3 regions of the Pantoea vagans genome follow, and region 1 is predicted to be linked to each of the others. Evidence: riboswitches for the same ligand, from Rfam matches in the RefSeq annotation. Region 1 holds a riboswitch; each other region holds the start of a gene.
What was found. Region 1 has a riboswitch for thiamine pyrophosphate ahead of thiM (hydroxyethylthiazole kinase). Riboswitches for the same ligand answer to the same signal wherever they lie in the genome.
Positions count from the first base shown of each region.

Region 1 (10,816 bases):
CCATAAACGGAATGCGGTGCGCATAGCGGCGCGACACGGATGCCAATACGCCATAGGTTGACGCAACACAGTTACAGCCGGCTTCAATCGCCAGCTCAACAATATTCCTGGGATCGAAATAGGCCGGATTAGCAGCAAATGAGGCACCCGCAGAGTGTTCAACACCCTGGTCGACCGGCAAAATCGACAAATAGCCGGTCCCTGCCAGACGTCCGGTGTTGTATAGCGTTTGCATGTTGCGTAATACGATAGGAGAACGATTGTTGTCGATCATGACACGATCAACATAATCCGCGCCGGGTAAATAAAGGCTGTCCGCTGGAATGGTCATGCAGCGATGTTGAAGAAGGGTGTCCGCTTCTTTGCCCAATAACTGTACGATGTCCGTCATGTTGACTCCTGAATAAATGGCTGGATGGGAACCGGCACCTGCCGATTCGCCCCCAACAGCCTGGACCGAAAAGCGCCAGGCTGGCAAATTGCTGACACCATTTTTCAGACGGATACGCAGTGAAAAAGCGGCAATCTGGCGTTACGCCCTACCACCATTGATGGAAATGGTGCACCGGCCCAATGCCCTTCCCGACTTCCAGTGAATCAGCATGCAGCAGCGCCTGTTGCAGCCAGGCTTTGGCCTCTTCTACCGTATCTGACCAGTTATCATGACGAGGGCGCAACGCCGCCAGCGCCGCCGAGAGCGTGCAGCCCGTGCCATGGGTATGTCGCGTATTGACGCGCGGGGCAGTGAAGCGCTGACGTCCTGCACGTGTAATCAGCCAGTCTGGGCTTTCGGCATCACTCAGATGGCCGCCCTTCATCAGCACCGCTTCGCAGCCGAGATCCAGCAGCGCATCGCCCTGCATCAGCATGCTCTTCTCATCCTGCGCCATATCGCGACCCAGCAGCGTTGCCGCTTCCGGCAGGTTCGGCGTGATCAATGAGACGTGCGGCAGCAGTAACTCACGCACGCTCGCCACCGCATCGGGTGACAGCAGCGGATCCCCGCTTTTCGCAATCATCACCGTATCCAGCACCACAAACGGCAGGCTGGCCCGTTTCAGCCGCTGCGCGACCACTTCAACAATCGCAGTTTCAGACAGCATACCGATTTTGGCGGCATCGATGCGCACATCGTCCAGCACCGAATCCAGTTGCGCGCCAACAAAATCGGGTTCAATACGATACACCGACTGCACGCCACAGGTATTCTGCGCCACCAGTGCGGTGATCACACTGGTGCCGTAAGCGCCCAACGCGGAGAAGGCTTTGAGATCGGCCTGAATACCCGCGCCACCGCTTGGATCGGTGCCAGCGATGGTTAAAGCATTGATGCGTTTCATGCCGCCACCTCCAGAGTCCAGAGTCCGTCAAGGAAAGCGACGACAAAGCTGCCGGGCCCCTGCACCTGACGTGCAGCCTGCTCACCCGCCAACGACATCACGCGGCACGCTGCTGCAATGTGCTGCAGGCGCTCGCCTGGCAAGCTGGCGAAAGCAGCAACCACCGCAGACAGTGCGCAACCGGTGCCGACCACACGCGTCATCAAGGGGCTGCCACCAGGGATCGCCAGCGTGCTTTTACCGTCAGTGACGTAATCAACTTCTCCGGTTACCGCGACAACGGTTTGATATTTCTGCGCCAGTTGCTGGGCTGCGCTCAGCGCGGCATCCGCTTGATGCACGCTATCCACGCCACGCCCTCCAGCCGCCTGATTGGCTAGCGCAAGGATTTCAGAAGCATTGCCACGAATCGCGGCGGGTTGCAGGCCCAGCAGCTGTTGGCAGAATTCGGTACGCAGTGATAACGCACCCACTGCCACCGGATCGAGCGTCCAGGGTGTTCCTGCTTTCTGCGCGGCCTGCACGGCGGCTAACATCGCATCGCGGCGGTCGCGGGTTAAGGTACCCACATTGATCAGCAACGCATCCGCGAAACCAGCAAATTGGGCCGCCTCTTCTGGGTCAATCACCATCGCCGGAGACGCCTGCAACGCCAGCAGCACATTAGCGGTAAAGGTTTGCACTACGTCATTGGTCATGCAGTGCACTAACGGAGTTTGCTGCCGCAGTAAGTGCAGGGATTGCGCGAGCTGCGTAGTGGAGAGTATTTCAGGCTGGTGTGTCATAAAGCTCCCAACCGGCGATCAAGAAGGCGAATGCGGTCAGGCATCTGACTTCCCTACGCTGGCATTATCCAGATCAGGTCAGCGGGTGTATCTCAGCCCTGTATACAGGGGCACCCCGAGTCATGGCATGCAGAACATGCCGACGACAGGATAAGCGCAGTCGCGCAGGTTGTAAATTGTGGTTTGTGCGGTGAGTGAGAATAATTGCGCCACATCAAAATATAAAATATTCATCCTCCATCAATAAAATAAACATCACCCGCCAGATCAATAACTGAAAATATATCCGCTTAATGTATTAATTCCTTTTTTAATCTACATAGGCAAAAACGCGGAAATTAAGATAATCAATACCACTAATTGATTAGCATCAACGCCTGACATCCCATAAAACGGCCTAATCCCCCTCCGGACTTGAAGACAGACTCTGCCCACCCAATTCCGGGATCGAAAATGAACCTAAAGTTATTCAGCTTTATTCCGCACGCACATCGTTGGCATCAGATTCGTATTTCCCGTAAAGGGGCAATTTCTCCTGGTGGTCGCCACTATTTTTCGACGCACATTGAAGCGCAGTGTAAAGGGTGCGGAGAACAAATACACAAAGTGTATTACCGTGATATTAGCGATGCTGAAGCGCGCCGCTGGCTGGGATAATCATCGGGCAAAAAAAAGCCCCGCAACACAAGGTGCGGGGCTGCTGCGTGGCTATCGCAATAAAACTTATTCAGCCGGTTGGGTGCGGATCAGATAATCAAAGGCGCTGAGTGAGGCTTTAGCGCCTTCACCGCTGGCAATGATGATCTGCTTGTACGGCACCGTGGTGCAGTCACCGGCGGCGAATACGCCTTTCAGGCTGGTTTCGCACTTGGCATCGATGATGATCTCGCCCATTTTGTTACGCTCTACCGCACCTTCAAGGAAAGTAGTGTTCGGCAACAAACCAATCTGCACGAAGATGCCGCTCAGCGCGATCTCGTGGCTGGTCTGGTTGTTACGGTCGATGTAGCTCAGACCGGTCACTTTGCTGCCGTCGCCTTTCACTTCGGTGGTCTGTGCATTCAGAATCACATCGACGTTTTTCAGGCTACGCAGTTTGTCCTGCAGCACTTTATCGGCACGCATTTCGCTGGCAAATTCCAGCAGCGTCACGTGCTCAACCAGACCGGCCAGATCGATAGCCGCTTCCACACCAGAGTTGCCGCCGCCGATTACCGCCGTGCGCTTGCCTTTAAACAGCGGGCCGTCACAGTGTGGGCAATAGGTGACGCCTTTGGTGCGATACTGCTCTTCACCCGGCACACCCATGTTGCGCCAGCGAGCACCGGTAGCAATGATGATGCTGCGTGATTTCAGAACTGCGCCAGATGCGGTTTCAATCGCGTGCAGACCGCCCTCTTTCGCCGCCGGAATCAGTTTGATTGCGCTCTGGGTATCAATCACGTCTACATCGTAGTCATCGACGTGAGCACGCAGTGAACCAGCCAACTTCGCGCCTTCGGTTCTCTGGACGGAGATGTAGTTTTCGATGTCTACCGTGTCGAGCACCTGGCCACCGAAACGCTCGCCCATCAGGCCAGTGCGGATACCTTTACGTGCCGAGTAGATCGCTGCCGCTGCGCCCGCGGGGCCGCTACCGACGATCAGCACTTCATAGGCATCACGCTTGTTCAGCTCTTCGGCTGCACGTTTCTCAGCATTGGTATCCACTTTGCCGACGATTTCCGCCAGGCTTAAACGGCCCTGACCAAACTCGGTGCCGTTAAGGAATACGGCAGGCACACCCATCACGTTACGTTCGGTGATTTCGTTCTGGAACATGCCGCCATCGATGGCGGTGTGGCTGATGCGCGGGTTGAGGATCGCCATCAGATTCAGCGCCTGCACCACGTCAGGACAGTTGTGGCACGACAGTGAGTAATAGGTTTCGAAATGCAGGTCAGTGTCCAGAGCAACCACTTGCTCCAGCAGACTCTGTGACTCTTTCGACGGGTGTCCACCGGTCTGCAGCAGTGCCAGGACCAGTGAAGTAAATTCGTGACCCATTGGCGAACCGGCAAAGCGTGGGCCGCTCTGGCTGCCTGGGTTAGTGATCAGAAAAGAGGGTTTACGAACCGGACGATCATTCTCTTCACGGAAGCTGACTTTTTCTGACAAGCTCGCGATATCGGTCAGCAGAGAACGGATCTCCGCAGATTTAGCGCCATCATCCAGTGTGGCAATCAACTCAACCGGTTTCGTTAATTTCTCAAGGTAAGCCTTGAGCTGTGTTTTTAAATTGGTATCGAGCATAGTGAGTTCCTGTCAAGAAAATCGGGTGCCGTAGCACCCGATTGAGAAAGATCGAATGGCTGGGTGTGGCTTAGATTTTGCCAACCAGGTCCAGAGATGGAGCCAGTGTAGCTTCGCCTTCTTTCCATTTAGCCGGGCACACTTCACCTGGGTGAGAAGCCACGTACTGAGCCGCTTTCAGTTTGCGGATCAGGTCAGATGCGTCACGGCCAATGCCTTCAGCGGTGATTTCGATAGCCTGGATGATGCCCTGTGGGTCAACAATGAAGGTACCACGGTCAGCCAGACCTTCGTCTTCACGCATGATTTCGAAGTTACGGGTCAGTGCGCCAGTTGGGTCACCGATCATCGCGTATTTGATTTTTGCGATGGTTTCGGAAGAACCGTGCCAGGCTTTGTGGGTAAAGTGCGTGTCAGTAGAAACGGAGTAAACGTCTACGCCCATTTTCTGCAGTTCTTCGTGATGGTCTGCCACGTCACCCAGTTCGGTAGGGCATACGAAGGTGAAGTCAGCCGGGTAGAAGAAGAAAACACTCCATTTACCTTCAACGTCTTTCTCGGTTACATCGATGAATTCGCCGTTTTTGAACGCTGCGTTTTTGAATGGTTTGATTTTGGTATTAATGATGGACATGGTGACCTCCGTTAAAAGATGTGATGCAAGTTACAGTTTTTCCGGGCCAACTTCTAATATGCAGTCGTTATCAATTAGATAATCAAAAGCTATCAAAGCGCTGATGCCTGATTCCATGCGGCTTGCCGCGGCATTCTACACAGAAACCCCGCTGATTTGACAGGGTTTATCTTTTTCCGGTGCGACAACTATTTTTAAAGAGCGATTACCATTTGTAGCGGCGGGATTTATCGCGCAGGGGTAAACCACTGTGTTGCTGACCGATGCGCGATGAATCGCGCCGCTACGATTATGTTGGCGATGTGCAGCCTGAAGAGTTGAGAAAGTTTGAGGGAGAGTGACGTGAAGATTCGTTTTTTTGAGGAAGCCGACCGCCCTTTTCTGCGCACGCTCTTTTTGGCGGCGCGCCGTTGCAACTGGACGTGGCTGGCTGGTGATGAGTGGCAGCTTGAGGATTTTGATGCAGTGATCCTCGGCGAAACCGTGCTGGTTGCAGAGATCGATGGCCATCGCGTAGGGTTTGCCGGCGTACTGGACAACGACAACTTCCTGCACAGCCTGTATGTTGACCCGGATTTTCAGAGGCGTGGAGTGGGAAGTGCACTGCTGGAGCACGTACAACATCGCTTCACTTCAACCGGCGCATTGAAATGTCTGATGCAGAATCAAGCCGCCCAGACTTTTTATCTGAAACACGGCTGGCAGCGTGAAGCGGTAGGCGAGAGCGATCAGGGAAAATATGTGCTGATGCATTTTCCGCTGGCGGCACGCGCCAGCAGAAAATCAGCAGGTTAAACCGCGCGGAAAGCGATATCCGCTGGAATGACTTCGCCCTGCCAGTAGAGCTGTGCGGCCACGCGCCCGGCTAACTGGCGATAGAGTGCGGTGAACTCGCTGTCTGGACGGCGGATCACCGTTGGCTCACCATCATCCAGATCCTCACGCAGATTAATATGCAGCGGCAACTGCGCCAGCAGGCGCGTGTGGTAATCCGCTGCCAGTTTCTGTGCGCCGCCGGTGCCGAAAATCGGCTCATGGTGGCCGCATTCGCTGCAGATGTGAATGCTCATGTTCTCCACCACACCCAGCACGGGCACGCTGACTTTTTCAAACATCACAATGCCTTTGCGTGCATCAATCAGCGCGATGTCCTGCGGCGTGGTCACCACCAGCGCACCGGTCACCGGTACGTTTTGCGCCAGGGTTAACTGAATATCACCGGTGCCAGGAGGCATATCTAAGATCAGATAGTCGAGGTCCGGCCACATCGTCTCATTGAGCAGTTGCATCAAGGCTTTGCTGGCCATCGGGCCGCGCCACACCATGGCATTTTCATCAGTAACCAGATAACCAATCGAGTTGGTCGCGAGGCCATGAGCCATGATCGGTGCCATATGCGTGCCATCCGGCGAGGTCGGACGTTGACTCTCGGTGCCGAGCATATTGGGAATGGATGGCCCGTAAATATCCGCATCGAGGATCCCGACGCGTGCGCCTTCCGCCACCAGCGCCAGCGCCATATTCACCGCGGTGCTGGATTTACCCACGCCACCTTTGCCAGAGCTTACCGCGATGATGTTTTTCACCCCGGTGGCGCCAGGGTGATTCTTCACGCGTTTCAGCGTGGCGATGTCATGACGCAGCCGCCAGTCAATGGCGCTGGCATGGGTCAGACGCAGCAATTCAGCGCTGGTTTGCGCCTTCAGTTCTTCAAAGGCACTGGCCCAGGCAAACGGCATCACCAGTTCGATATGCAGTTTGCCATCCAGCAGCGCCACATGACGCAGTGCTTTGAGGGTTGTCAGATTGTGATGCAGTGTCGGATGTTCAAAGTCGCTCAGCACGCCGATAACCACAGCACGCAACGCTTCGGGCGAGTGATGTTCCCGGGATTGTGAAGTCATCCCAACTCCTTGTCTTTTCATAACGCCAAATCACGGCGGTGTGTCTTCAATAATATCAGATGCCGTGCAGTTGTGTTTACGCCAGAGGGTGCTTCGGTTAACATCTAAGCCCGATTTTTTTCTTACGGAACGCTACGCAAACTATGACTCATGTCGCTAAAAAAATTCTGGTAACGTGCGCACTGCCGTACGCCAACGGCTCTATCCATCTCGGTCATATGCTTGAACACATTCAGGCTGACATTTGGGTCCGTTACCAGCGAATGCGTGGCAATCAGGTTTACTTCATCTGTGCCGACGACGCCCACGGCACGCCTATCATGCTGAAAGCTCAGCAACTTGGCGTTGCGCCTGAGCAGATGATCGCAGAGATGAAGCAGGAACATGAAACTGACTTCGCCGGCTTCGACATCAGCTATGACAACTATCATTCGACGCACGGTGACGAAAACCGCCAGCTGTCTGAGCTGATCTACGGCCGCCTGAAAGAAAACGGTTTCATTAAAAACCGCACTATTTCACAGCTGTACGATCCCGAGAAAGGCATGTTCCTGCCCGATCGTTTTGTGAAAGGCACCTGCCCGAAATGTAAGTCACCGGATCAGTATGGCGATAACTGCGAAGTGTGCAGCGCGACCTACAGCCCAACCGAGCTGATCGATCCAAAATCCGTGGTATCTGGTGCGACACCGGTATTGCGTGATTCAGAGCACTTCTTCTTCGACCTGCCGTCATTCAGTGCGATGTTGCAGACCTGGACCCGTTCAGGTGCGTTGCAGGAGCAGGTTGCGAACAAGATGCAGGAGTGGTTCGATTCTGGCTTACAGCAATGGGATATCTCTCGTGATGCCCCTTACTTCGGCTTTGAAATTCCAGGTGCGCCGGGCAAATATTTCTACGTGTGGCTGGATGCGCCAATCGGTTATATGGGTTCCTTTAAGAACCTGTGTGACAAGCGCGGCGATATCAACTTCGACGAGTTCTGGAAGAAAGATTCCTCTACCGAGCTGTATCACTTCATCGGTAAAGACATCGTTTACTTCCACAGCCTGTTCTGGCCTGCGATGCTGGAAGGCAGCAACTTCCGCAAACCGACCAACCTGTTTGTGCACGGTTATGTGACGGTGAACGGCGCGAAGATGTCCAAATCACGCGGCACCTTCATCAAAGCCAGCACCTGGTTGCAACACCTGGATGCTGACAGCCTGCGTTACTACTACGCGGCGAAACTCTCTTCACGTATCGATGATATCGACCTGAATCTGGAAGATTTCGTGCAGCGCGTGAACGCAGATATCGTCAATAAAGTGGTAAACCTGGCGTCACGTAATGCGGGCTTCATCACCAAGCGCTTCGGCGGCAAACTGTCGAGCGAACTGGCCGATCCGGCGCTGTATCAGACCTTCGTTGATGCTTCCGAGAAGATCGGTGAAGCCTGGGCAAGCCGCGAATACAACCGTGCCATCCGCGAAATCATGGCGCTGGCCGACATTGCTAACCGCTATGTTGATGAGCAGGCACCGTGGGTGGTGGCGAAACAGGAAGGCCGCGATGCTGACCTGCAAGCGATCTGCTCCATGGGTATCAACCTGTTCCGCGTGTTGATGACCTGGCTGAAACCGGTGCTGCCATCGCTGAGCGCGCGTGCTGAAGCTTTCCTGCAGAGCGAACTGAGCTGGGATGCGATTGCTCAGCCGCTGCTGAATCATGATGTTGCCCCGTTCAAAGCGCTGTACGGTCGTATCGAAATGGCGAAAGTGGAAGGGTTGATTGAGGCGTCGAAAGAGGACGCGGCAGCAGCAAATAAGCCTGCGGTCACCGGTCCCCTGGCTGATGCGCCAATTGGCGACACCATCACTATCGACGATTTTGCCAAAGTCGATATGCGCGTCGCGCTGATCGAAAAAGCCGAGCTGGTTGAAGGTTCTGACAAGCTGTTGCGCCTGGAGCTGGATCTCGGCGGCGAGAAGCGCCAGATCTTCTCCGGCATTCGTGCGGCTTATCCTGATCCGTCGGTGCTGGTCGGTAAGATGACTATTATCGTCGCTAACCTTGCCCCACGTAAGATGCGTTTCGGCGTGTCGGAAGGCATGGTGCTGTCAGCAGGTTCAGGCGGTTCAGACCTGTTCGTGCTGTCAGTGGATAGCGGTGCGAAGCCGGGTATGCAGGTTAAGTAAGGGGGGCGCCCCTCACCCTAACCCTCTCCCGCAAGCGGGAGAGGGAACCGTTTTCAGCGAGTATTTAAAAAAGTATTCAACCTTATACATCGAGCTAGCTTGAGTCAGGTTAAGCACCCATTTTAACAATTGCTCGGTCGGCCCCCTCGCCCGCTTGCGGGAGAGGGCTGGGGTGAGGGCATCAAGACGCACTATTCCCGCATAACCAAACACCGATAAATCTCCTCGATTACCGCATCAAACTCTCCCATCACTTGATTATTCCAGAACCGAATTACGCGCCAACCGCGCTGCTGCAAATATGCTGTACGCTTCTCATCGTAAATGCGTGCCAGTTCCTCACCATGTTGTCCGCCATCAAACTCAACAATCAGCAACCGTTCAATACAAACAAAATCAACAATATAGATTCCAACTGGATGCTGACGACGAAACTTTGCCCCGCACAAATTACGGTTGCGAAGAAATCGCCACAGACGATATTCCGTTTCTGGCATCATCTGACGCAACGCCCTCTGCCTCTCTGTCTGTCCTTTCATGACGCCCTCCTTGAAGAGGCCGCAGCATTACGCGGGTAAATCCCGTCCACAAGCATTAGCTGCACAAGCAGGAATCTGCATTCCAGTGTGATCGCTAGCACGCTAAACGCTTAATGCGTATGATGAAGCGCGATGAAAACAGGAGCCTGACATGCCCGCCGTGTTAACTGCTTGCTGGCACTATTTGCGTGCCTTTGTGATTATTTATGCCGCGCTGTATGCCGGAAATGGTGTTGCTGCCCTACTCCCGATCACCATTCCGGGGAGCATCATTGGCATGCTCTTGCTGTTCAGCTTGCTGGCGCTGCAAATCCTGCCGGTTGAGTGGGTCAAACCTGGCTGCTATCTGTTGATCCGCTATATGGCGCTGCTGTTCGTCCCCATCAGCGTGGGCGTAATGGGTTACACTGATATTCTCAGTGCCCAATTTGGGCCCATTGTGGTTTCCTGCTTTGTCAGTACGTTTTTGGTGCTGTTGATTGTCGGCATCAGCGCCGAGCGTCTGCAACGTCCGCAGGAGCAGCCGCATGACTGACGCATGGTGGTCGCTACCGCTTACGCTGGTGGCTTATCTGTTAGCGCGCAAGCTGGCAGCGAAAATCAATATTTCCATCATCAACCCGTTGCTGGTGGCGATGGCGATAGTGATTCCCATTCTGCTGCTCACGCATATCCCCTATACGCGCTATTTCGCCGGCAGTGCATTCCTGAATCAGTTACTGCAACCGGCGGTGGTGGCGCTGGCCTTGCCGCTGTATGAGCAGATGCATCAAATCCGCGCGCGCTGGAAAACCATCATCAGCGTGTGTTTTATCGGTAGCATCACTGCGATGGTATCAGGCACCGCTATCGCGTTGTGGATGGGGGCTACGCCAGAAATTGCCGCCACCATCATGCCGAAATCGGTCACCACGCCAATTGCCATGGCGGTGTCTGGCTCGCTGCACGGCATCCCGGCCATCAGTGCTATCTGCGTGCTGATTGCCGGGGTACTGGGTGCGGTGTTCGGCCATATGTTGCTTAATCTGTTTAACGTGCGCAGCAAATCTTCACGCGGATTGGCGATTGGCAATGCATCCCACGCGTTAGGCACCGCACGTGCAGCGGAGATCGATTATCAGGAAGGGGCGTTTAGTTCTCTGGCG
Region 1 covers NZ_CP011427.1:1,260,332-1,271,147, reverse strand. The annotation lists gene fbaB (class I fructose-bisphosphate aldolase) at 1-391, opposite strand, end outside; gene thiD (bifunctional hydroxymethylpyrimidine kinase/phosphomethylpyrimidine kinase) at 540-1,340, opposite strand; gene thiM (hydroxyethylthiazole kinase) at 1,337-2,125, opposite strand; TPP riboswitch at 2,159-2,253, opposite strand; gene LK04_RS05915 (hypothetical protein) at 2,579-2,782, shown strand; gene ahpF (alkyl hydroperoxide reductase subunit F) at 2,849-4,417, opposite strand; gene ahpC (alkyl hydroperoxide reductase subunit C) at 4,488-5,051, opposite strand; gene LK04_RS05900 (GNAT family N-acetyltransferase) at 5,394-5,846, shown strand; gene apbC (iron-sulfur cluster carrier protein ApbC) at 5,843-6,955, opposite strand; gene metG (methionine--tRNA ligase) at 7,099-9,132, shown strand; gene LK04_RS05885 (endonuclease domain-containing protein) at 9,324-9,671, opposite strand; gene LK04_RS05880 (CidA/LrgA family protein) at 9,823-10,206, shown strand; gene LK04_RS05875 (CidB/LrgB family autolysis modulator) at 10,199-10,816, shown strand, end outside.

Region 2 (10,816 bases), 2.1 Mb from region 1:
TGTCGGCGGCAGGAAGCGGGTGAGCTGCAGGCTCTTCGGCGCCTGGGCTTCCACGACGTAAATCATCTCAACCAGCAGCGTGCCCACTGGCAGCGCCTTGTTTTTCAACAGCGACAGCGCGCAGCTGCCGGTATCGCCCGACAGAATCAGGTCGAGACCGTTGCGGATCAGCGGATGTTCCCAAGTGATAAACTGGGTATCTTCACGTGACAGCGCCTGGTTACGGTTGAACGTGACCGTGCAGCCGTCTTCTGGTAAGCCTGGGAAATCCGGCACCAGCATGTGATCGGAGGGGGTCAGCACGATTAAGCTGTCGCTGCGGTCTTCCTGATTGATACCGACGATATCAAACAGATTCAGTGCGAAGTTGACCAAATCGGTGTCGTTATCCTGCTCGCCAATCGCATTCGCCAGCACTTGCGCCGCTTCACCACCGTTTGAGTTCAACTCCAGCAAGCGGTCACGGCCTTGTTCCAGCTGGGCTTTCAGCGCGTCGTGCTGTTTCCGGCTTTCTGTGATGAACTCATCCAGACCTTGCGGGTTCTCTGGTGCCGCGAGGAATTCAATCAGTTTGCTATATTCGCTGTCGTAAATGGTGCGACCGGTTGGGCAGGTATGCTCAAACGCATCCAGCCCTTCGTTGTACCAACGCAGCAGCACCGCCTGTGCGGTTTTTTCCAGCCACGGCACCAGAATCTGGATATCGTGCATCTGACCGATACGATCGAGACGACCAATACGCTGTTCCAGCAAATCCGGGTTGAATGGCAGGTCAAACATCACCAGGCGGCTGGCGAACTGGAAGTTACGGCCTTCCGATCCGATTTCAGAGCACAGCAGCACCTGCGCACCTTCTTCTTCAGAGGCGAAGAAAGCCGCTGCGCGGTCGCGTTCCAGAATCGATAACCCTTCGTGGAACACCGCAGCACGAATGCCTTCGCGCTCACGCAGCACTTGCTCAAGCTGCAGTGCAGTGGCGGCTTGGGCGCAGATCACCAGCACTTTCTCTTTACGGTTACTGGTCAGATAGCCCATCAACCATTCAACGCGAGGATCGAAGTTCCACCAGGTCCCGCTATCACCTTCAAACTCCTGGTAAATCTTCTCTGGATACAGCATGTCGCGCGCGCGCTCTTCAGCACTTTTACGCGTTCCCATGATGCCAGAGACTTTGATCGCAGTTTGATACTGCGCGGGCAGTGGCAAACGGATCTGATGCAGTTCGCGTTTTGGGAAGCCCTTCACGCCATTACGCGTGTTACGGAACAGGACGCGGCTGGTGCCGTGGCGATCCATCAGCATGGAAACCAGCTCTTTGCGCGCGTCCTCTTTGCCGTCGCGATCGCTATTGGCGACCTGCAGCAGCGGCTCAATATCTTGCTCGCCGATCAGGTCGTTGATCAGGTTCATCTCTTCTTTGCTGATCGCGTGGTCGGCGAGCAGCGAGCTGACGGCATCGGCCACCGGACGATAGTTCTGCTGCTCAGCCACAAACTGGCTGAAGTCGTGGAAGCGATTAGGATCCAGCAGACGCAAACGTGCGAAGTGACTTTCCAGGCCCAACTGTTCTGGTGTGGCGGTCAGCAACAGCACGCCTGGGGTTTTCTCTGCTAACTGCTCAATTACCTGGTATTCGCGGCTGGGTGCATCTTCGCTCCAGGCGAGGTGGTGGGCTTCATCGACCACCAACAGATCCCATTCGGCATCGGCCAGTAATTCGAGACGCTGTTTATTACGACGCACGAAGTCCAGTGAGCAGATAATCAGCTGCTCGGTTTCGAAGGCGTTGTCACTGTCGTGCTGCGCTTCGGTGTAACGGTCATCATCAAACAGCGCAAAGCGCAGGTTGAAGCGACGTAACATCTCAACCAGCCACTGATGCTGCAAGGTTTCCGGTACCACGATCAGCACACGTTCGGCGCGGCCAGCCAGCAACTGCTGCTGGATGATCATGCCGGCTTCGATGGTTTTACCTAAGCCCACTTCATCGGCCAGTAAAACGCGAGGGGCATGACGGCGGCCCACGTCATGGGCGATGTGCAGCTGATGGGGGATAAGATTGGTACGCATCCCGCGTAAGCCGCTGATCGGCAGGCGATACTGCTCACTCTGGTATTTACGCGCGCGGAAACGCAGCGCAAAGCGGTCCATGCGGTCGAGCTGACCGGCAAACAGACGGTCCTGAGGTTTGCTGAATACCAGTTTGCTATCCAGCATCACTTCACGCATCACCACGCCGCTTTCTGCGGTGTCGAGACGTGTGCCGATGTAAGTCATTAATTCGTTATCGTTACGGACTTCATCGACGCTCATCTGCCAACCTTCGTGGTTGGTGATGGTGTCACCCGGATTAAAAATCACACGCGTGACAGGCGCATCATTGCGGGCATACAGGCGGTTTTCGCCGGTAGCCGGAAACATCATGGTGATCATGCGCGTATCAATCGCCACAACCGTTCCCAGTCCCAGTTCACTTTCTGTATCACTAATCCAGCGTTGACCCAGTGTAAAAACCATATATTTTTAGCTCGACTCTCTGACATGCCATAAAGAAGTTCACCTGTACTCAGGCAATACATCGCCGCCAAACGAGAGTTTGGTCAGATTGTATCTGCGGTGAGAATCAGGAAGGGCGCTATGGTACTGGATGGCAAGGCATTCGTCACCTGTCAAAAAAGCCCCAACTGCCCAGTAATGAGTGTAGCAAAGTCATCGCCAACGAAGGGTAAAATGCCTTCCGCCACCGGCTGTAACTGCTTGGTGACGTAGTGATCATAGTCTAAGGGCGTGCTGCGTGCTTCCAGCGGTTCCGGGCCAGCGGTCGCCATCACATAGCGAATGGAGCCGCCATTTTGATACTGCAGCGGGCGCTGTAGTTTCCGATTGTGCTCATCGGCAATACGTGCTGCACGTACATGTGGCGGCACATTTTTTTCATAATCTTTTAACGCCCGACGCAGCCGTTTTTTGTAGATCAACTGATCATCCAGTTCGCCCGCCAGCAACTCGGCTACCGTTTCACGGATATAGTCTTGCCAGGGCTCGCCACGGAAAATGCGACCATACAAATTTTGCTGGAACTGCTGTGCGAGCGGCGTCCAGTCGGTGCGCACCGATTCCAGCCCTTTGAACACCAATCGTTCCGTGCCGTCGGTACGAATCATCCCGGCGTAACGCTTTTTGCTGCCTTGCTCGGCCCCGCGAATAGTCGGCATCAGGAAGCGGCTGAAATGGGTTTCGTATTCCAGCTCCAGTGCACTCTCCAGCCCGTAGGTTTGCTGCAGATGTTGCTGCCACCAGCTGTTGACCTGTTCTGCCAGGCGACGGCCAATTGCCGCGGCATCCGTTTCGCTGTGCGCGCTCTTTAACCAGACAAAGGTCGAATCAGTGTCGCCGTAAATCACATCAAAACCTTCGGCTTCAATCAGTTGACGCGTTTGCTGCATGATGGCGTGCCCGCGCAGGGTGATCGATGACGCCAGGCGAGGATCAAAGAAGCGGCAGGCGCTGGTGCCGAGCACGCCATAAAAGGCGTTCATGATGATCTTTAATGCCTGCGACAAAGGTTGATTACCCTCGCGCTTCGCGGCTTCACGCCCTTGCCAAATCTGCTGCACAATCGCCGGTAAGCAGTGTGTATGGCGCGAGAAGCGCGCATGGCGGAAACCGGGCACCGAATCGGCATCATCTGGATGTGCCAGCCCTTCAACCAAACCCACCGGATCGATCAGGAACGTGCGAATAATCGAGGGATAGAGGCTTTTGTAGTCCAGCACCAGTACCGAATCATACAGGCCGGGGCGAGAATCCATTACGTAGCCGCCTGGGCTGGCTTCGGGGGCCACTTCACCGAGATTAGGTGCGACAAATCCGGCGCGATGCATGCGCGGAATATAGAGGTGACCGAACGCGGCCACCGAGCCCCCGTGGCGATCCACCGCCAGGCCATTGACGGTGGCGCGTTCCAACAGAAACGGCATGATGGCAGTGTGCTGAAAGATGCGCGTCACCAGCTCGCAGTCTTTCAGGTTGTACTTCGCCAACGCCGGTTTGTCATGGGCAAAACGCCAGTTGATCTCTTCCATGCGTTGCCAGGGGTTATCAATGGCTTTGCCTTCACCGAGCAATTGACGTGACACCGCTTCGAGGCTGAATGAGGGGAAATCCCAAAACGCTGATTTAAGCGCTTCAATGCCATCGATCACCAGCCGCCCTTGGGCCTGGGCGAAAAACACACCCGGTTTGAAACCGTGCTCGCGCCACTCCAGCGCTTGATTTTGCCGGCCTAAACGCAGCGGAATGCCATAACGGTCGGCATGTTTTTGCAGCACGCGCAGGTCAAACTGCACCACACTCCAGCCGATAATCACATCCGGGTCGTGACGCGCAAACCAGGCATTGAGCTGCTCCAGCAATTGCGGGCGACTGTCCAAATAGATCAGGTCGAAATCCAGCGCGCTGGCATCGCCGTTTGGCGGACCGAGCATGTAAACCTGGCGCTGACCGCAGCCTTCAAGTCCGATACAGTAGAGTTCGCCGTGCTCGGTGGTTTCAATGTCCAGCGACACCCATTTCAGCTGTGGACGATAATCAGGATGCGGTTTCAGGCGCGCATTGACCACGCTGTCGCCGCGAACGTCACCGCTGAACCACACTGGCGCGGTAATAAAACGCTCCATTAAATAGCGTTCAGGCGGCCGAATATCCGCTTCATACACGGAGATGCCATTTTCGCGCAGGCGCTTTTCCAGATTTTGCAGCTGGCGGTTGCTGCGGCAATAGAGACCAAATACCGGACGGCGACGAAAATCTTTCAGGGTCAGTGCTTGCAGATGCGTATGGCGCTCATCAGCGATCAGCGCTTCGGTTTGGCTGCGAAACTCTTCCGGAATAAACGCCACGGACTCCTGCGCGGGCAGCACCAGGCGTTGTGGCCCTTGGTCGGTGGCCAGCCACAGCACCACTTCGCTGCCGGTTGGCGTGTCTCGCCAGTGTCGGGTGAGTAGAAAACCTGCGCGCGGATCGGTCACGTGAACTCCAGAGATTGAATTACATTGAGTATATCATGGATGTTTATACAGTGTGCTGTTGGCTGAATTGTCAATATTGACGTACAAATCTTGGCTTGACGCTGTGGCGCTGGCTCCGGACAATCCAGCCTCTATATTCCGCAGAGGATAGTTATGGAAGCCTGGATTCAACACCTGTTTACGCAATCGCTGGAGTTCGCCCTCTTTGCCGTGGCGCTGGTCACCTTTCTGGAGTCGCTGGCGTTCGTGGGATTGCTGTTACCAGGCACCGTATTGATGGCCAGCCTTGGGGCGCTGGTCGGTAGCGGACAGATTGGCCTTTATCCCGCCTGGGCGGCTGGTTTTGCCGGTTGTCTAATCGGCGATTGGGTGTCATACGGTATCGGCTGGAAGTTTCAGGGGCCGCTGCATCGTTGGAAATATCTGAAAAAGTATAAAGGCTTGCTGGATAAAACCGAGCATGCTCTGCACGAACACAGCATGTTCACCATCCTGGTGGGGCGCTTTGTCGGTCCGACCCGACCACTGATTCCACTGGCGGCGGGCATGCTGGAGCTGCCGGTACGCAAGTTCCTGCCGCCTAACCTGATCGGCTGTATTCTCTGGCCGCCCGCCTATCTGATGCCGGGTATTTTGGCGGGTGTGGCGATTGATGTGCCGCAGGCGGCGCAAGGAGGCAACTTCAAATGGCTGCTGTTGCTGGTTGCGGTGCTGGTGTGGCTGGGTTGCTGGCTGCTGTGGCGTTGGTATCGCAGTGGCAAAACGATCGATTGGGCGACCAAATATCTGCCGCTCGCCCGTCTGCGTTGGCTGGCACCGCTGTCGGCAGCCATCGGCGTGGCGGCATTTATTGCCATTCAATACCACCCGATGATGCCGATCTTCCGTCAGTTGCTGTGGAAGGTGTTCTTCGCTTAAGACTTTCTCACGCCAAGGATGGCGGCCGCTTCACTCTCACCGTTGATCAAACTTTCTGTGCTGCCATCCCAGTAAATCCGACCATCCACCACCACCAGGCTGCGTGGGGCAATCTGTTGCGCATCTTCCAGACTGTGCGACACCATCAGCAAGGTAATGTTGCGACTTTCGCACACCGAGCGCACCAGTTGCAGCATCTCACCGCGCAGTGCCGGATCGAGCGCGGAAAAAGGCTCATCCAGCAGTAAGATTGGCTGATTGCGCAGCAGGCAGCGCGCCAGCGCGACGCGTTGACGCTGACCGCCTGACAGCTGATCGGGTAAGCGCGTCAGCAGGCTTTGCAAACCGGTTTGTTCGGCGATGGCGGCGATCTGTTGCTGCTGTTGCGGCGTGAGTTTCAGGCCGGGGTGTAAACCCAATCCCAGATTCTGCTGCACCGTGAGGTGCGGGAACAGATTGTTCTCCTGAAACAGCATCGATACCGGTCGCGCCGAGGGGACGCTGCGCGTGTGATCGACGCCATTCATGATCAAGGTTCCCTGGCTGACGGGCAGGAAGCCGCCCAGCAGACTCAGTAAGGTGCTTTTACCCGCGCCACTGGGGCCAAGGATCGCCAGGCGCTCACCCGCCTGCGCCTCGAAACGGAAGCGCATCGGCAAGTGTTGGTACAGGTAGGTGAGGTTATTCAGTGTCAGCATGGCGACCCGGCAATTTTTCCATCATAGTAAAGAGTAACAGGCACAGCAATAACAGCAGCAGTGCCGTTACGGCACCATCCTCACCGCGATAGGCCCCAATTTGCTGGAACAGATAGAACGGCAGGGTGCGGAAATCGGCGCTGCCAAACAGCGCGACCACACCGAAATCGCCGATGGAGAGCACGCAGGCAAATGCCAGCGCCTGGGCCAATGGGCGCTTCAGCGCGCGCAGTTCAATCATTTTCAGGCGATTAAACCCGGCAATGCCGAGCGAAGCACAGAGCTGGCTGTAACGCGTATTGATATCGCGCATCGGGTTTTCCAGCACTTTCATGGCATAAGGGATGGCGATCAACGCATTGGTGAAAATCACCAGCCCGTCGGCCCGCTGTGGCAAACCGACCGTGGCGTTGAACAGCAGGAAGAATCCACTGGCCAGCACGATGCCGGGCATCGCCAGAATCAGCATACCGCTCAGTTCCATCGCCTGAGCCGCCACCTTACGTTGGCGCTGGCGTAATTCTCGGCTGCTCCACAGCAGCATTATGGTCAGTATCACGCACAGCAGCCCGGCACCGAGCGCGATGCGCAGTGACGTCAAGGTCGCCTGCCACAGCGCAGGTTGTTGCAGCGCGCCCGCCACGCCGCCGCGTAAGCCATCAACAACCACTGCGGCTAAGGGCGGCAGGAGCAGCAAGAGCGCAAGGCCAATCAGTAGGGTATCGCTGATGCGTGCCTGCCAGGAATCCTGCGGGTCACGCCAACCGCGAATGTTCTGGCTGCCCGTGGGGATGGCTTTGCTAAAGCGCTGGCTTAACAGCACCAGCATTAAGCAGCAACCGAGCTGGAGCAGTGCCAGCAGCGCCGCCCGGCTGGGATCGTAATCGAAACTCAACGCCTGATAGATCGCCAACTCCAGCGTGGTGGCTTGCGGGCCACCACCCAACGCCAGCACCGTGGCGAAACTGGCAAAGCACAGCATAAAGATCAGCGCGGCGGTGGGCAGGATTTGGCGGCGCAACCACGGCCACTCCAGCAGACGAAACTGGTTCCAGCCACGCAGACCAAGCTGTGCGGCCAGCTGGCGCTGTTCACCGGGAATATTCTCCAGCGCCTGCAATAGCATGCGCGTGGCCAAAGGCAGATTGAAGAACACGTGCGCCAGCAGAATGCCCTGCAAACCATAAGGTGAGAAGCGGTAATCAAGGCCCAACAGAGCACAGAGTTGGGCCAGCCAGCCGCTGCGACCGTAGACGCTGAGCAGCCCGAACACCGCGACCAGCACCGGCAGCACCAGCGTCATGGCGCAAAGGCGTAGCAACAGCGTTCGTCCGGGGAAGCGACGGCGATAGAGCGCCCGCGCGAGCAAAATGGCGGGCAGCACGGAGAACAGGGCCGACAGCAGCGCCTGCTCAAAGGAGAACGCCAGCACATGATGCAGATAACTGTCAGTGAGCAGGGCGCACCAGTCTGTCACTGGCGCGGCCACGACCAGCGCGCCAAAGGCCAGCAGCGCCACCGCACAGAGTAGGAGTGCGATGGCCGTGCCAGGAATCAACCAACCGGGCATTATTGGCTAACGGCGCGTTGCCATGCGCTGATCCAATCGGCGCGATGGTCAGCAACTTGTGCAGGTGTGAACTGCAGCGCCGTCGCCGGTTTGGACAATGACTGATAACCCGCTGGCAGATCGCTTTTAATCACTGGATACATCCAGTTGCCGGTGGGAATGGTCTGCTGGAAGGCCGGAGAGACCATAAACTGCATAAATTGCTGCGCCAGTTTCGGTTGCTTGCTGCTGGCGAGTTGAGCTGCAACTTCCACCTGCAAATAGTGCCCTTCGCTGAAAGGTGCTGCCGCGTAGTTCTCTTTTTTCTCTTCAATGATGTGGTAAGCCGGAGAGGTGGTGTAACTCAGCACCAGATCGCTTTCCCCTTTCAGAAACAAACCGTAGGCTTCACTCCAACCCTTGGTGACCGTGACGGTCTTTTTTGCCAGCTTCTGCCAGGCGTCAGGTGCTTGATCGCCGTACACTTTCTGCATCCACAGCAGTAAACCGAGGCCTGGCGTACTGGTGCGCGGATCTTCATAAATCACGCGCCACTTCTTAGGGCTTTCCACCAACTCTTTCAGGCTTTTCGGCGGGTTCTTCAGCTTATTCTTATCGTAAACGAATGCGAAGTAGCCGTAGTCAAACGGAATGAAGGTGTCGTTGTGCCAGGCATCCGGTAACTGGAGTTTGCTGGTGTCCACGGCGCTCTTGGCGAACAAGCCGGTTTTCTCTGCGGCCTGCACCAGATTATTATCGAGGCCCAGCACCACATCGGCTTGGCTGTTTTTGCCTTCCATGCGCACGCGGTTGAGCAGTGACACACCATCTTCCAGAGCGACATATTTCAGCTCGCAGCCACATTCAGCTTCAAAGGCTTTTTTAACCGCCGGGCCCGGACCCCAGTCCGCAGAGAAGGAATCATAGGTATACACGGTGAGTACCGGTTTGGCGGCGAAAGCCGGGGCAGCAACCAGCAGGACCAGAGGCAGGACTTTGTTTAACACTTTGCGCTCCTTAAGGAGAATAATAAGTTCGAGTCGCAAAGGATCTGAGTTAATGGACATCTCAAATCCCTACGCCGGTATTAACCGGATCAGGTTCGACGGGTTTATCTCAGCCCGGAAAGGGCACCCCGTTGAGAACGGCCTAGTTTAGACACTTCTGTGACAGCGTGAAAGCCTCACAACTCCGGCGGCGCAAACCAGGCCGATTTAAAGTCAAACCAGCCGAGCGTGTTCAGGCGCACCCCACGCATACTGCGTTGACCTTCAAGCAATAACCAGTGGTGAAACAGCGGATGGATGAAGTCATTGTTGACCAGATGTTTGCTCCATTCGGCCAGAGGCAGGTTTTTTTGTCGCCACTGTTCAGCATCGGCTTGCCAGTCAATGGGCACACAGTGATGCATCAGCGGCAGCTCGTACAGTTGGGCAAACAGTGCGTAGTCCAGTGGTAACGTAAAATTGACGCTGCCGAGCCAGATATCGCTTTCACCCGCGCCCTCGAACCACGCTTCATAGCTGAGTTCTTGGGTAATTAGCTCAACACCTTGTTCCGCCAGTAGCGGACGTAACGCATTTGCGATGCCCTCATGTTCGACATGATGGCTGTACCAACTGAGTGTCAGTTGCGTTAACCCTTCAGGTTTTGTGGCAGGCGTCAGGTCGCGACGATGGTGCCAGCGCGGCAGTAAACCGTACGCCGGGAACCAGTAGCGCTGATAACCTACTCCTGCATGGTTCAGCAGGGCGATGGGATTGAACAGATAGCTGACCCAGCGGCGAAAATGGGCATCGCGTCCACGTTCGGACCGCTGATCGTACAGCAGAAAATAGCAGCCTTCTTCAAGCCGGCTCTCTTCGGACTTCTCATCCGCGGTTTCACCCTGCAGTTTCACCCCGGCGTACACCAGTTCATCACTGATCTCAGGCAATACCCAAATAGACACATCATCAATTAAGGCGCGATAGCCAAAATAGTCATCCCAGGCGGCGATTTTTAGCTGTGTCTGCTGATTACGCACCACGCTGTAGGGTCCGGTGCCGATGGGTTGGCGTGAAAAATGGCGCAGCGTGGGCCATTCGCGCGGCAGGATCATGGCACTGACGCTAGCCAACAGCCAGGGCAACCAATCGTCAGGTTGGCTCAGGTGGATATCCAGCGTCCAGGGCGCCGGGGAATGCAAATTCTCGATATGGGAAAACAGCGGCTGGGTGCGCACGCGGTCCAGCGAGGCGATGATATCTTCCATCTCCAGTTCACGACCATGATGAAAGCGAATCGCCGGTCGCAAAAAGAATCGCCAGTGCAGCGGTGAGGTTTGCTGCCAGTGATGGGCGATATCCGGTTCGACTTCCCCCTTTTCCTCATTTACTCGCGTCAGGCCATTGAAAATTTGTCGCGCCAGATGGGTTTCAGAGCGACGCAGCGGCGAGCCGGGCAGCAGATTAGGCAATGGGCGGTAGTAGAGCACGCGCAGGATGTGTTTCCCCTGACGGAAACTGCGCCCAAGGTGGGCGGCGATCATCTGGCGCACCTGATCCTTGTCACCCACCAGTTGCACCAACTGCTCGATGCGATCCTGCTCCAGCAGATCCTCGGCGCGCTGCTGCTGGAGT
Region 2 covers NZ_CP011427.1:3,317,708-3,328,523, reverse strand. The annotation lists gene rapA (RNA polymerase-associated protein RapA) at 1-2,517, opposite strand, end outside; gene polB (DNA polymerase II) at 2,670-5,030, opposite strand; gene LK04_RS15515 (DedA family protein) at 5,184-5,948, shown strand; gene thiQ (thiamine ABC transporter ATP-binding protein ThiQ) at 5,945-6,646, opposite strand; gene thiP (thiamine/thiamine pyrophosphate ABC transporter permease ThiP) at 6,630-8,216, opposite strand; gene thiB (thiamine ABC transporter substrate binding subunit) at 8,216-9,202, opposite strand; TPP riboswitch at 9,251-9,343, opposite strand; gene sgrR (HTH-type transcriptional regulator SgrR) at 9,379-10,816, opposite strand, start outside.
Region 2: linked by a shared signal. The riboswitch ahead of thiB (thiamine ABC transporter substrate binding subunit) and the one ahead of thiM (hydroxyethylthiazole kinase) in region 1 are both predicted to bind thiamine pyrophosphate.

Region 3 (10,816 bases), 1.7 Mb from region 1:
TAACCAGTGCCCCTGGCTCAGCAACACACGGCCACTCAGCAAAGCGTTACTCTGCTCCAACATGCGCTGTGCGTCGAAACGATAGAGCTCAATGCTATCGCCGCTCACCGCTTCACGCCGCCCCGCCAACTGGCGCTGCATAAAGTTAAGATTACCGAGTGAGTCGAAACGCAGCGTAACATCATCCGGCTGCGTGCCCGCCACGCGTCGCTCTACGCTGGCCAGTTTATTCTGCTGCCAGTTGTAGTCGGTGGTCTCCATGGCATCGCCATTGAAGGGGGTGTAGACGGTACGAATATGGATAGCTTGATGGTCGCTATTTTTGCGCCAGATGCGCACAGTGCCGCGATCGGCTAAATAGCCACTCGCCGTAAAGGCAGGAAGATCAGGAGTTGTGCTACAGCCCGTGAGCAGCGCACCGAGAAACAGGGCGCAGACGCGCTGAGTAATCGTGTTCAGCATGACAGGCCCCAGTAACAAAAAGGGGCATTGACGCCCCTCTTTTAAAGCTTAAACCGCGATGCGGAAAACTTACTTAACAGCGTCTTTCAGAGCTTTACCAGAGACGAATGCTGGCACGTTAGCTGCAGCAATTTTGATCTCTTTACCAGTCTGTGGGTTACGACCGGTACGCTCTGCGCGGTGGTTCACTTTAAAAGTACCAAAACCAACCAGTTGTACAGCATCACCTTCTTTCAGAGACTCAGTGATCGCAGCCAGGGTAGATTCCAGCGCAGCTTTAGCCTGGGTTTTTGACAGGTCAGCTTTCTCTGCGATCACATCAATCAGTTGAGTCTTGTTCATAAGTTATCCTTAAAGTGTATTTATCGCTTGCTAAGCAACGAGTGCGAGGGAAAAGCCATATTCTGGCACTCTTCAGCCTGCACGCAAAGATAGCCACAATTTTCAGCCCCCCAAATGTAGACCAGACAGGGGGCTGATGTGAAGCCTCCAGGCGCGGTAATTCGGGCCTGAAGTCACGTTTTCTCGCCTTATTGCTGAAAAAGTATACCGATGTTACTGATTCCCGCTTCGCGCAGGTCAGAACGTAACCCCTTAATCAGCTCCAGGTCGCGCTCCTCGCAGTCTGCCAGCAGGCGAAAAATCTCCCACTGCAGATCCCATTCATCAATGACAGCCTGATTTTCGCGCAGCTCCGCATCGGTCATTTCACGACCGGCCTGGGTCATTTCCAGGATAGCCACGGTGGTGATCGACGTACGGCTGACTTCGATGGCGTGCTCCAGCGTTTCACCACTCAGCAATGCATGCAGCATTTCACTCAGGGCTACGCAGGCGTCAATCGCTGGATGAACGCCGTAGACATCAAAATCATCACCATCTGGAATCGCAGCTTCCAGCTTTTCCAGTTGGCTGTCGAAGTTGATCTTGGCGTCTTTCACCGTCAGGCTTTCCCAGACAAGATCCAGGATGCGACGATAGAGCTGCGGGTCGGCAAATTCAGTCTGCTGACAGAAGGCCCAGTAGTTAGGGAACATCCGCTCGCACAGACAGGCCATAAAGGTCATATGCTGCCAGCTTTCCAGCTTAGCCAGACGCAAATGGACGGGGTTCTGTAACATCAACTTACTCTCAATAGGTTAGCTGGCGGCAGTGTACCGCAAAAGCCGCGCGCAAACAGCGTTAACGCGCATTTTGCCAACGTAGAAATGCCGAACGGTTCGACGCCACCGCATCGGCCCAACGCGTAGGCTCAGGTAAACGATAGCCAGCCGTGCACAATTCGACCCAATGCAGCGCACTCGCCAGGCTAATCCGATGCCCGGTAGAAACGAACAGTGGATTACAGCGCGCCTTACTGCGCCACACCCAACCAATCTGCTCGCTTTTATCCATCAACGGTTGGCAGCTACCCGGCTCAGGGTCCAGTTCGGCAAATTGACCGCACAGCCGTTTCTTGGCCACGCCAATGGTTGGCACATCCACCAGCAAGCCAAAATGGGCGGCAACGCCAAGCCGACGCGGATGAGAAATACCATGACCATCGACGAATAAGAGATCGGGTTGATACGTGAGTTGCTGCCAGGCGGCCTGTAGCGCAGGCACTTCGCGGAATGATAAGAAGCCAGGTATATACGGCATGATGGTTTCAATACGCGCGATGCGATGTTCAACCAACTGTAATGAAGGATATTCCAATACCACCAGCGCGGCGCGCGTAACGGCGCCTTCCTGCTCAAAACCGACGTCTGCACCGGCAATGTAGCGTGGCGGCAGGATGTCAAAATCATCCTGCCGCACAACCTCAGCAGCGCGCTGTAGCTGTTCAGCCCGAAGCGCAGCTAAATCCATGCTTAGCCCTGATGGTAAGGGCGTGACAGGCGGTGTACTGCTTCTACAAAGGCACCCGCGTGTTCAGGTGGTACATCGGGGTGAATACCATGGCCGAGGTTAAACACGTGGCCTTCACCTTTACCGAAGTCTTCCAGAATACCTGCGACTTCCTGCTCGATACGCGCTGGCGGCGCATACAACATGGAAGGATCCATATTGCCCTGCAGCGCCACTTTGTCACCCACACGACGGCGTGCATCAGCAATATCAGTGGTCCAGTCCAGACCCAGCGCATCACAACCGGTTGCCGCTATCGCTTCCAACCACTGTCCGCCGCCTTTGGTGAACAGCGTAATCGGTACACGACGACCTTCATTTTCGTGCAGCACGCTATCAACGATTTTATGCATGTAATACAGCGAGAACTCGCGATAATCACGCCCCGTCAACACACCGCCCCAAGTATCAAATACCATGACCGACTGAGCACCGGCTTTGATCTGGGCGTTTAGATACAGAATGACGCTGTCAGCCAGCTTATCGAGCAACTTGTGCAGCGTTTGTGGCTCGGCATACATCATCTTTTTGATTTTGGTGAAGGCTTTGCTGCTACCGCCTTCAACCATATAGGTTGCCAGCGTCCACGGGCTGCCAGAGAAACCAATCAGCGGGACTTCGCCTTTAAGGTTGTAACGAATGGTACGCACCGCGTTCATCACGTATCCCAGTTCCTGCTCGGGATCGGGAATCGGCAGCTTATCGACATCTGCGCGGCAAGTAATAGGATTGGAGAAACGCGGGCCTTCACCCGTTTCAAAATAGAGCCCCAGCCCCATCGCATCGGGAATGGTCAAAATATCGCTGAAGAGGATCGCCGCATCCAGCGCATAACGACGCAGCGGCTGCAACGTGACTTCACACGCCAGCTCCGCATTCTTACACAGCGACATAAAATCACCGGCCTCAGCGCGCGTGGCTTTGTACTCCGGTAAATAACGCCCGGCTTGTCGCATCATCCACACCGGTGTGACATCTACCGGCTGGCGTAACAGGGCGCGCAGATAACGATCGTTCTTCAGTTCACTCATAATGGGCTCTCTCATGCTAAGGCCGCCAGTGTAGCATTTTCACGAGGCGCTGGCGCGGCACAGGGCAACGGTATCTTCAATCAAACGACGGGCCACCGTCCCCGCCGGGGGTAACAGCGGAAGATCGTCATAGCGATACCAGCCCGCATCCAGTAACTCTTTACCATCGTGCTGCAACTCGCCGCCTTCGTATTCCGCCATAAACGCCATCATCAGAGAGTGCGGGAATGGCCACGGCTGTGAAGTGACATAACGGACGTTCTTGACCCGCACATTACTCTCCTCCATCACCTCTCGCGCCACGGCCTGCTCCAGCGTCTCTCCAACCTCAACGAAGCCAGCTAATACTGTGTAAATGCTGTTGCGGTGACGCGCATGATTGGCGAGCAATATCTCATCGCCTCGACGAATCGCCACGATTATGCAGGGAGCAATTTGTGGGTAATAGCGCTCACGGCAGTGGTGGCACAGGCAGGCAAATTCGCGTTTACTGAGATGCATTTCATGCCCACAGTAACCACACCAGCGATGGGAACGGTAGAACTCCGCCAGTTGTACACCGCGCCCAGCAATCTGGAACAAGCCGACATCTTCGTCGATAAGCTGGCGAACAGAGGCCATATTGTCAGGGCGTGATTCACGCACCAACCAGACATTTTCACCCTGCCATTCGCCAATCAATATGCCCGCGCTACCCACTAAGCCAAAATCGCTCGATAAGCCATGCGGCAGCTCACCTTGCGGCAACCAAAGTTTTTGCTCATGGCTGACAATCCACCAGCCAGCGTCTACGCTTGAGATCTCACGTTGCATCTTATTCGTTGTCCTTAGCGTCAAATGGCACGCTGAATCCTGATGTTAAGTGTCGAATAAACAACTATAACTCACTTGGAGCCCCATATGCTGACCCAGTTAGATGACCTGACAGAGCGTGTAGGTGGCGGTAATGAATTAGTCGACACTTGGTTGCGCGCCCGTCGACAGTTGCTCGTCACGTATTACGAGTTAATTGGCATAAAGCCGAATAAAGATGCGCTTTCAGCGCTGGATGAACAGGCACTGGATGCGTTTTGCCACAATCTGGTGGATTACCTCTCCACCGGGCATTTCAGTATTTACGAACGCATCATCAACGAAATGCAAGGTGACAGCCCGTTAATTGCCGCGTCTCAGATCTACCCCGCACTCGAGGCCAACACCGATAGCATCATGCAGCTGTATGACAGCCATCTTCAGCAAGCCATCAATGATGATAACTGTGTTGAGTTTCAGAAGGCGCTCTCCGAAGTGGGTGAAGTACTGGAGTCACGTTTTACGCTGGAGGATAAACTGGTAAAACTGGCCTGGGATAACCAGCTGGCAAGCGTTCCGGTCGCCAATGAGAGCCCCATTGCACGTCCTGCTTAACCCCGAAAGATGTAAAAGGCTTGTTATTCCGAAAAAGCCCTCTTATGCTGAATGGGCTTTTTTATTGCCCTCTTTATGAGCGGCAAGTTTGTGGTTTAAGCGTAGCGTGCGCAGCCAGTTCACGCACGGACAGCGCACAGGGACCGGAGCGTACACGAAGTACGTGACGGTCACGAGCACTGCCCAGGCGAGAAATGGCAAGCAAAGTAGCTTAAACCGCAAACGCACACCTTGTCGGAGTGCCCCCCGGGGCTGAGACCGTTAATTCGGGATCCGCGGAACCTGATCAGGTTAGTACCTGCGAAGGGAACAAGAGTAGACATAACCAGAACGATGCGTGTTGGCGCCCGGTATCGCTTCTGTTACTCCTTCCGAACTCTGGACAAGCAACTTCCCCTTAAATCAGGAAATTTGCTATGTCTGTTGCTAAAACTTCTCGTCGTGAACAACGTGCACAAGCGCAGGAATTTATTGATTCACTGCAAGGCACCGCTTTTCCCAACTCAAAACGTATCTGGATCACCGGTAGCCGTGAGGATATTCGTGTACCGATGCGCGAAATCCAGCTGAGCCCAACTCAGATTGGCGGCACCAGAGAGAACCCTAAGCTTGAGCCGAATGAAGCTGTGCCGGTGTATGACACCGCAGGTGCTTATGGTGACCCGGAAGCCACTATCGATGTGCATCAGGGATTGGCGAAATTGCGTGCCAGCTGGATTGTCGAACGTGATGACAGCGAAGCGATCCACCAGCTAAGTTCCAGTTATACCCAGCAGCGGTTGGCCGATGAGGGACTGGATCATCTGCGCTTTGAGCACCTACCCCAGCCACGCCGTGCGAAAACCGGCCGCTGTGTGACGCAGTTGCACTATGCTCGACAGGGAATGATTACGCCTGAAATGGAGTTTATTGCGGTCCGTGAAAACATGGGGCGCGAACGTATTCGTGGTGAAGTGCTGCTGCAACAACATCCCGGGCACAGCTTCGGGGCGCATCTGCCGGAAAACATTACCGCCGAATTTGTCCGTCAGGAAGTGGCCAGCGGTCGAGCCATTATCCCCTCCAACATTAATCACCCTGAATCTGAACCGATGATCATTGGCCGTAACTTTTTGGTCAAAGTGAATGCCAATATCGGCAACTCGGCGGTGAGTTCATCGATTGAGGAGGAAGTAGAGAAACTGGTGTGGTCAACGCGCTGGGGCGCCGATACCGTGATGGACCTCTCCACAGGCCGTTACATCCATGAAACGCGGGAATGGATTTTGCGAAACAGTCCGGTGCCGATTGGAACCGTACCGATTTATCAGGCGCTGGAGAAGGTTAACGGCGTAGCGGAAGATCTGAACTGGGAAATCTTCCGCGACACCCTGCTTGAGCAAGCCGAACAGGGCGTCGATTACTTCACCATTCACGCGGGCGTGCTGTTGCGCTATGTTCCGATGACCGCCAAACGTCTGACCGGCATTGTCTCGCGCGGGGGATCGATCATGGCGAAGTGGTGCCTGTCGCATCATCAGGAGAGTTTCCTGTATCTGCACTTCCGCGAGATTTGCGAGATCTGTGCGGCTTATGATGTTGCCCTCTCACTGGGCGATGGCCTGCGTCCAGGGTCGATTCAGGATGCCAACGATGAAGCGCAGTTTGCCGAACTGCACACCTTGGGTGAGCTAACGAAGATCGCCTGGGAATACGATGTGCAGGTGATGATTGAAGGCCCAGGCCATGTGCCAATGCAGATGATCCGCCGTAACATGACCGAACAGCTGGAGCACTGCCATGAAGCGCCGTTTTATACGCTCGGACCACTCACCACAGATATCGCACCCGGTTATGATCACTTCACATCAGGAATTGGTGCCGCGATGATTGGCTGGTTTGGCTGTGCCATGCTGTGCTACGTCACACCGAAAGAGCACTTGGGTCTGCCAAATAAAGAAGATGTGAAACAGGGGCTGATCACCTATAAGATCGCCGCCCATGCGGCCGATCTGGCGAAGGGGCATCCCGGAGCCCAGATCCGCGATAATGCCATGTCGAAAGCGCGTTTCGAATTCCGCTGGGAAGATCAATTCAATCTGGCACTCGATCCGCACACCGCGCGTGCCTACCACGATGAAACCTTGCCGCAGGAATCGGGGAAAGTCGCTCACTTCTGCTCGATGTGCGGCCCCAAATTCTGCTCAATGAAAATTACTCAGGAAGTGCGTGAATATGCTGCTCGCCAGCAGGCAGAAGCGCAGCCGATTGAAATTGGCATGGCGCAAATGTCAGACGCCTTCCGTAGCCGTGGTGGTGAGATCTACCACGCCGCCGATGCCCTTAAAGAGGAAAAAGTATGACCGACGCCTTTCCGGCCACCGCCCCGAAACTGGGGCTGTACCCCGTTGTTGATAGCGTAGAGTGGATTAAACGCCTGCTGCAAGCCGGTGTGCGCACCCTGCAACTGCGTATCAAAGATTGCCAGGATCATGAAGTGGAAGATGCCGTGCGCGAAGCCATTGCGCTGGGTAAACAGTACCGCGCACGCTTGTTTATCAATGATTACTGGCGATTAGCGATCAAATACAACGCTTACGGTGTTCACCTTGGCCAGGAAGATTTGGACGTAGCGGATCTGCAGGCGATCCGCCAGGCAGGTTTACGTCTCGGTTTATCAACTCATGATGATGCCGAACTGGACCGCGCCCTGGCACTTCGCCCCTCTTATATTGCTTTAGGGCATATTTATCCGACGCAAACTAAAGACATGCCCTCCGCTCCGCAGGGCGTAATCGAACTCAAACGTCATCTGGCGCGATTGCAGGACGTGCCAACCGTCGCCATCGGCGGCATTTCACTGGCGCGGGTGCCGGAAGTGCTGGCCACAGGGGTGGGCAGTATTGCGGTCGTCAGCGCCATTACTCAGGCGGCTGACTGGCGTAAGGCAACACAAACGTTGCTCGACCTGGTTGAATCTGGAACCCAGCCTGCAGAGTTGATGTAACTGGCTGCAATAGAGTGATAAAGACCGGAATATGGCGCGAAGCCTGATTTTATAAGGCTAGCGCCTAAAGCTGACTTCGCTAAAGTGTGCCTGCCCGCTGTCGCTTGCAGCGGGCCAGGGCTGGTCTTCCTCTCTCCCCAGCCCTGCCTTTCCAACTTAATTCGTCAGGGAAGTGGCATGCAGCGTTTCAGCATTACAGGCCAGCATGGCCTGCTCCACCGCAGCACCCAGTTGGGCAATCGCCTGCTCAGTATGCTCGTTAATGGGCAAACCGTAATTCAGGCGCAGACAGTTACGATATTTTCCCGAGGCGGAAAACAACGACCCAACGGCGACCTGTATCTTCAGAGTACGCAGCTCAGTGTTAAGTCGAACAGCGTCAAACGCTTCTGGCAGTTCGATCCACATCAGGAAGCCCCCCTGGGGACGAGACACGCAAATCCCACAGGGAAAATAGTGGCGTACCCAGCAGCTAAAGATGTCGTAATTCCGTTGATACACCTGACGCATACGACGGATATGTGGGCCGTAATGGCCTTGACGAACAAACTCGGCGACAGCATGTTGTGGCTGCGTGGCCGTTGATCCGGTACTGATATATTTCATGTGCAACACGCGGTCACGATATCGCCCCGGCGCCACCCAGCCAACGCGTAAACCGGGCGCCAGCGTTTTAGAAAAAGAGCTGCACAACAATACGCGGCCATCCATATCCAAAGACTTGATGGTTATCGGTCGCGGGTATTCCCACGCCAGCTCACCGTAAACGTCGTCTTCGATAATGGCCGCATCAAAGCGCTGTGCCAATGCCAGCAATGCCCGCTTACGCGATTCAGGCATGATGAATCCCAGCGGGTTGTTGCAGTTGGGGACCACCACAACCGCTTTAATTGGCCACTGTTCAAAAGCCAGTTCAAGCGCTTCAAGACTCATGCCGGTGACGGAATCCGTGGGAATTTCGATCGCGCGGATCCCAAAACCGCGTAACGTTTGCATCGTGCCATGGAAAGTAGGCGATTCCACCGCAATGATATCGCCCGGATCGCACACTGCGCGGATCGATATCGACAACGCCTCATGGCAGCCCGTGGTGGCAACAATGTCATCGGCGCTGAGCTGGCAGCCACTGTCTATCGCCAGCCTGGCGACTTGCTCGCGTAATGCACTGACACCCACCAGGCTGTCATAATTGAGCAAGCCAGCATCCTGCTTCTGCGCCATGCGACTTTGGATTTTCCATAACGGCTTTAACGTTGGCTGGGTTAAATCCGGTATGCCACTGCCCAGTTGCAGCACATCACTGTCCATTCGGCTGCTCAGCAACTCCAGTACCGATTCCCATTGCGTGATCTCCACGGGCCGCTGCGCTGGGCGGGTCATGCCAGGTACCGGTGGGGTCGATTTTCGAGTTGCAACGAAATAACCGGATCGCGGCTGCGGCACAATCAGCTGCTTCTCTTCCAGTAAATGGTACGCCTGCTGTACGGTGCTAATGCTGACGCCGTGTTCCAGACTCAACGTGCGTACTGACGGTAAACGTTCTCCACTGCGATAGAGGCCTTGTTCAATCCTGTCCGACAGCAGACAGGCCAAATGCTGATAGCGCGTCATCGTATCCCACCTCATCTTATTCAGCAGCGAAAACCAGTACAGATTGACACCCTTTCTACCATTCAGATCGCTGAATATGCAATCTGTATGTTAAAGATAAGTGTTTTTTGAATCTGTATTGAATCGATGCAGAAATGGACAATGTGACCCAGACATCTCACTGAGGGCACAAATAATGGAATTCGATCAAAACCGAGCGGCTAAACCTTTTGATGTAACATTGCTGGATATTTTGCGCGGCGCGCGTAGCGCGGTGAGAAACTGGCGTAACCGACGTGAAACGCGGAAAATTTTGTCTCACCTGAGCGATGCCCAGCTGCGCGACATTGGGCTAACTCGACACGATGTCTGCCGCAAGAACTAAATTCAGAGCAAAAAAAACCCTGCCGAGGCAGGGTTTTTTATCGATCAGACTTAGCAACGATTACTCGTCGTCGCTACCGCCCAGACCGGCGTTCAGCAGTTCAGCCAGGCTTGCAGAGGCTTCATCCGCAGTCACCTGCGGAGCAACCGGTGCTTCACCCGCAGAGCGGCGACGCATACGATCCTGATGGTAAGCATAACCGGTACCGGCTGGGATCAGACGACCCACGATCACGTTCTCTTTCAGGCCGCGCAGTTCATCGCGCTTACCTGCTACAGCTGCTTCGGTCAGGACACGAGTGGTTTCCTGGAACGATGCGGCAGAGATGAACGATTCGGTAGCCAGTGACGCTTTGGTGATACCCAGCAGATCGCGCATAAAGGTTGCGCCGATTTTGCCATTCGCTTCAAGTTCACGGTTAGAGATCTTGATGCGGGAGTATTCAGCCTGCTCGCCTTCCAGGAAGTCGGAGCTGCCCACGCTAGCGATGGTTGCTTTACGCAGCATCTGACGAACGATGACTTCAATGTGCTTATCGTTAATCTTAACGCCTTGCAGACGGTAAACTTCCTGCACTTCGTTAGTGATGTAACGGGTCACAGCATGGACGCCACGCAGACGCAGGATGTCGTGCGGAGACTCTGGGCCGTCAGAAACAACGTCACCACGTTCTACGCGCTCACCTTCGAATACGTTCAGCTGACGCCATTTTGGAATCATCTCTTCGTACGGATCGCTACCATCAACCGGTGTGATCACCAGACGACGCTTACCTTTGGTCTCTTTACCGAAGGAGATGATACCGCTGATCTCCGCCAGGATTGCTGGCTCTTTCGGACGACGCGCTTCGAACAGGTCGGCAACGCGTGGCAGACCACCGGTGATGTCCTTGGTACCGCCAGATTCTTGCGGAACACGCGCCAGGGTATCACCCGAGCTGATCTTCACGCCGTCTTCCAACTGCACAATCGCTTTGCCCGGCAGGAAGTACTGTGCTGGCATATCAGTACCAGGGATCAGAACATCATTACCGTTCGCATCAACGATTTTCAGCGCAGGACGCAG
Region 3 covers NZ_CP011427.1:3,825,880-3,836,695, forward strand. The annotation lists gene LK04_RS17720 (DUF1481 domain-containing protein) at 1-462, opposite strand, end outside; gene hupA (nucleoid-associated protein HU-alpha) at 532-804, opposite strand; gene LK04_RS17730 (YjaG family protein) at 993-1,583, opposite strand; gene nfi (deoxyribonuclease V) at 1,645-2,313, opposite strand; gene hemE (uroporphyrinogen decarboxylase) at 2,316-3,383, opposite strand; gene nudC (NAD(+) diphosphatase) at 3,423-4,196, opposite strand; gene LK04_RS17750 (Rsd/AlgQ family anti-sigma factor) at 4,284-4,790, shown strand; TPP riboswitch at 5,016-5,116, shown strand; gene thiC (phosphomethylpyrimidine synthase ThiC) at 5,207-7,132, shown strand; gene thiE (thiamine phosphate synthase) at 7,129-7,776, shown strand; gene LK04_RS17765 (PLP-dependent aminotransferase family protein) at 7,933-9,387, opposite strand; gene LK04_RS20205 (DUF1127 domain-containing protein) at 9,563-9,751, shown strand; gene rpoC (DNA-directed RNA polymerase subunit beta') at 9,812-10,816, opposite strand, start outside.
Region 3: linked by a shared signal. The riboswitch ahead of thiC (phosphomethylpyrimidine synthase ThiC) and the one ahead of thiM (hydroxyethylthiazole kinase) in region 1 are both predicted to bind thiamine pyrophosphate.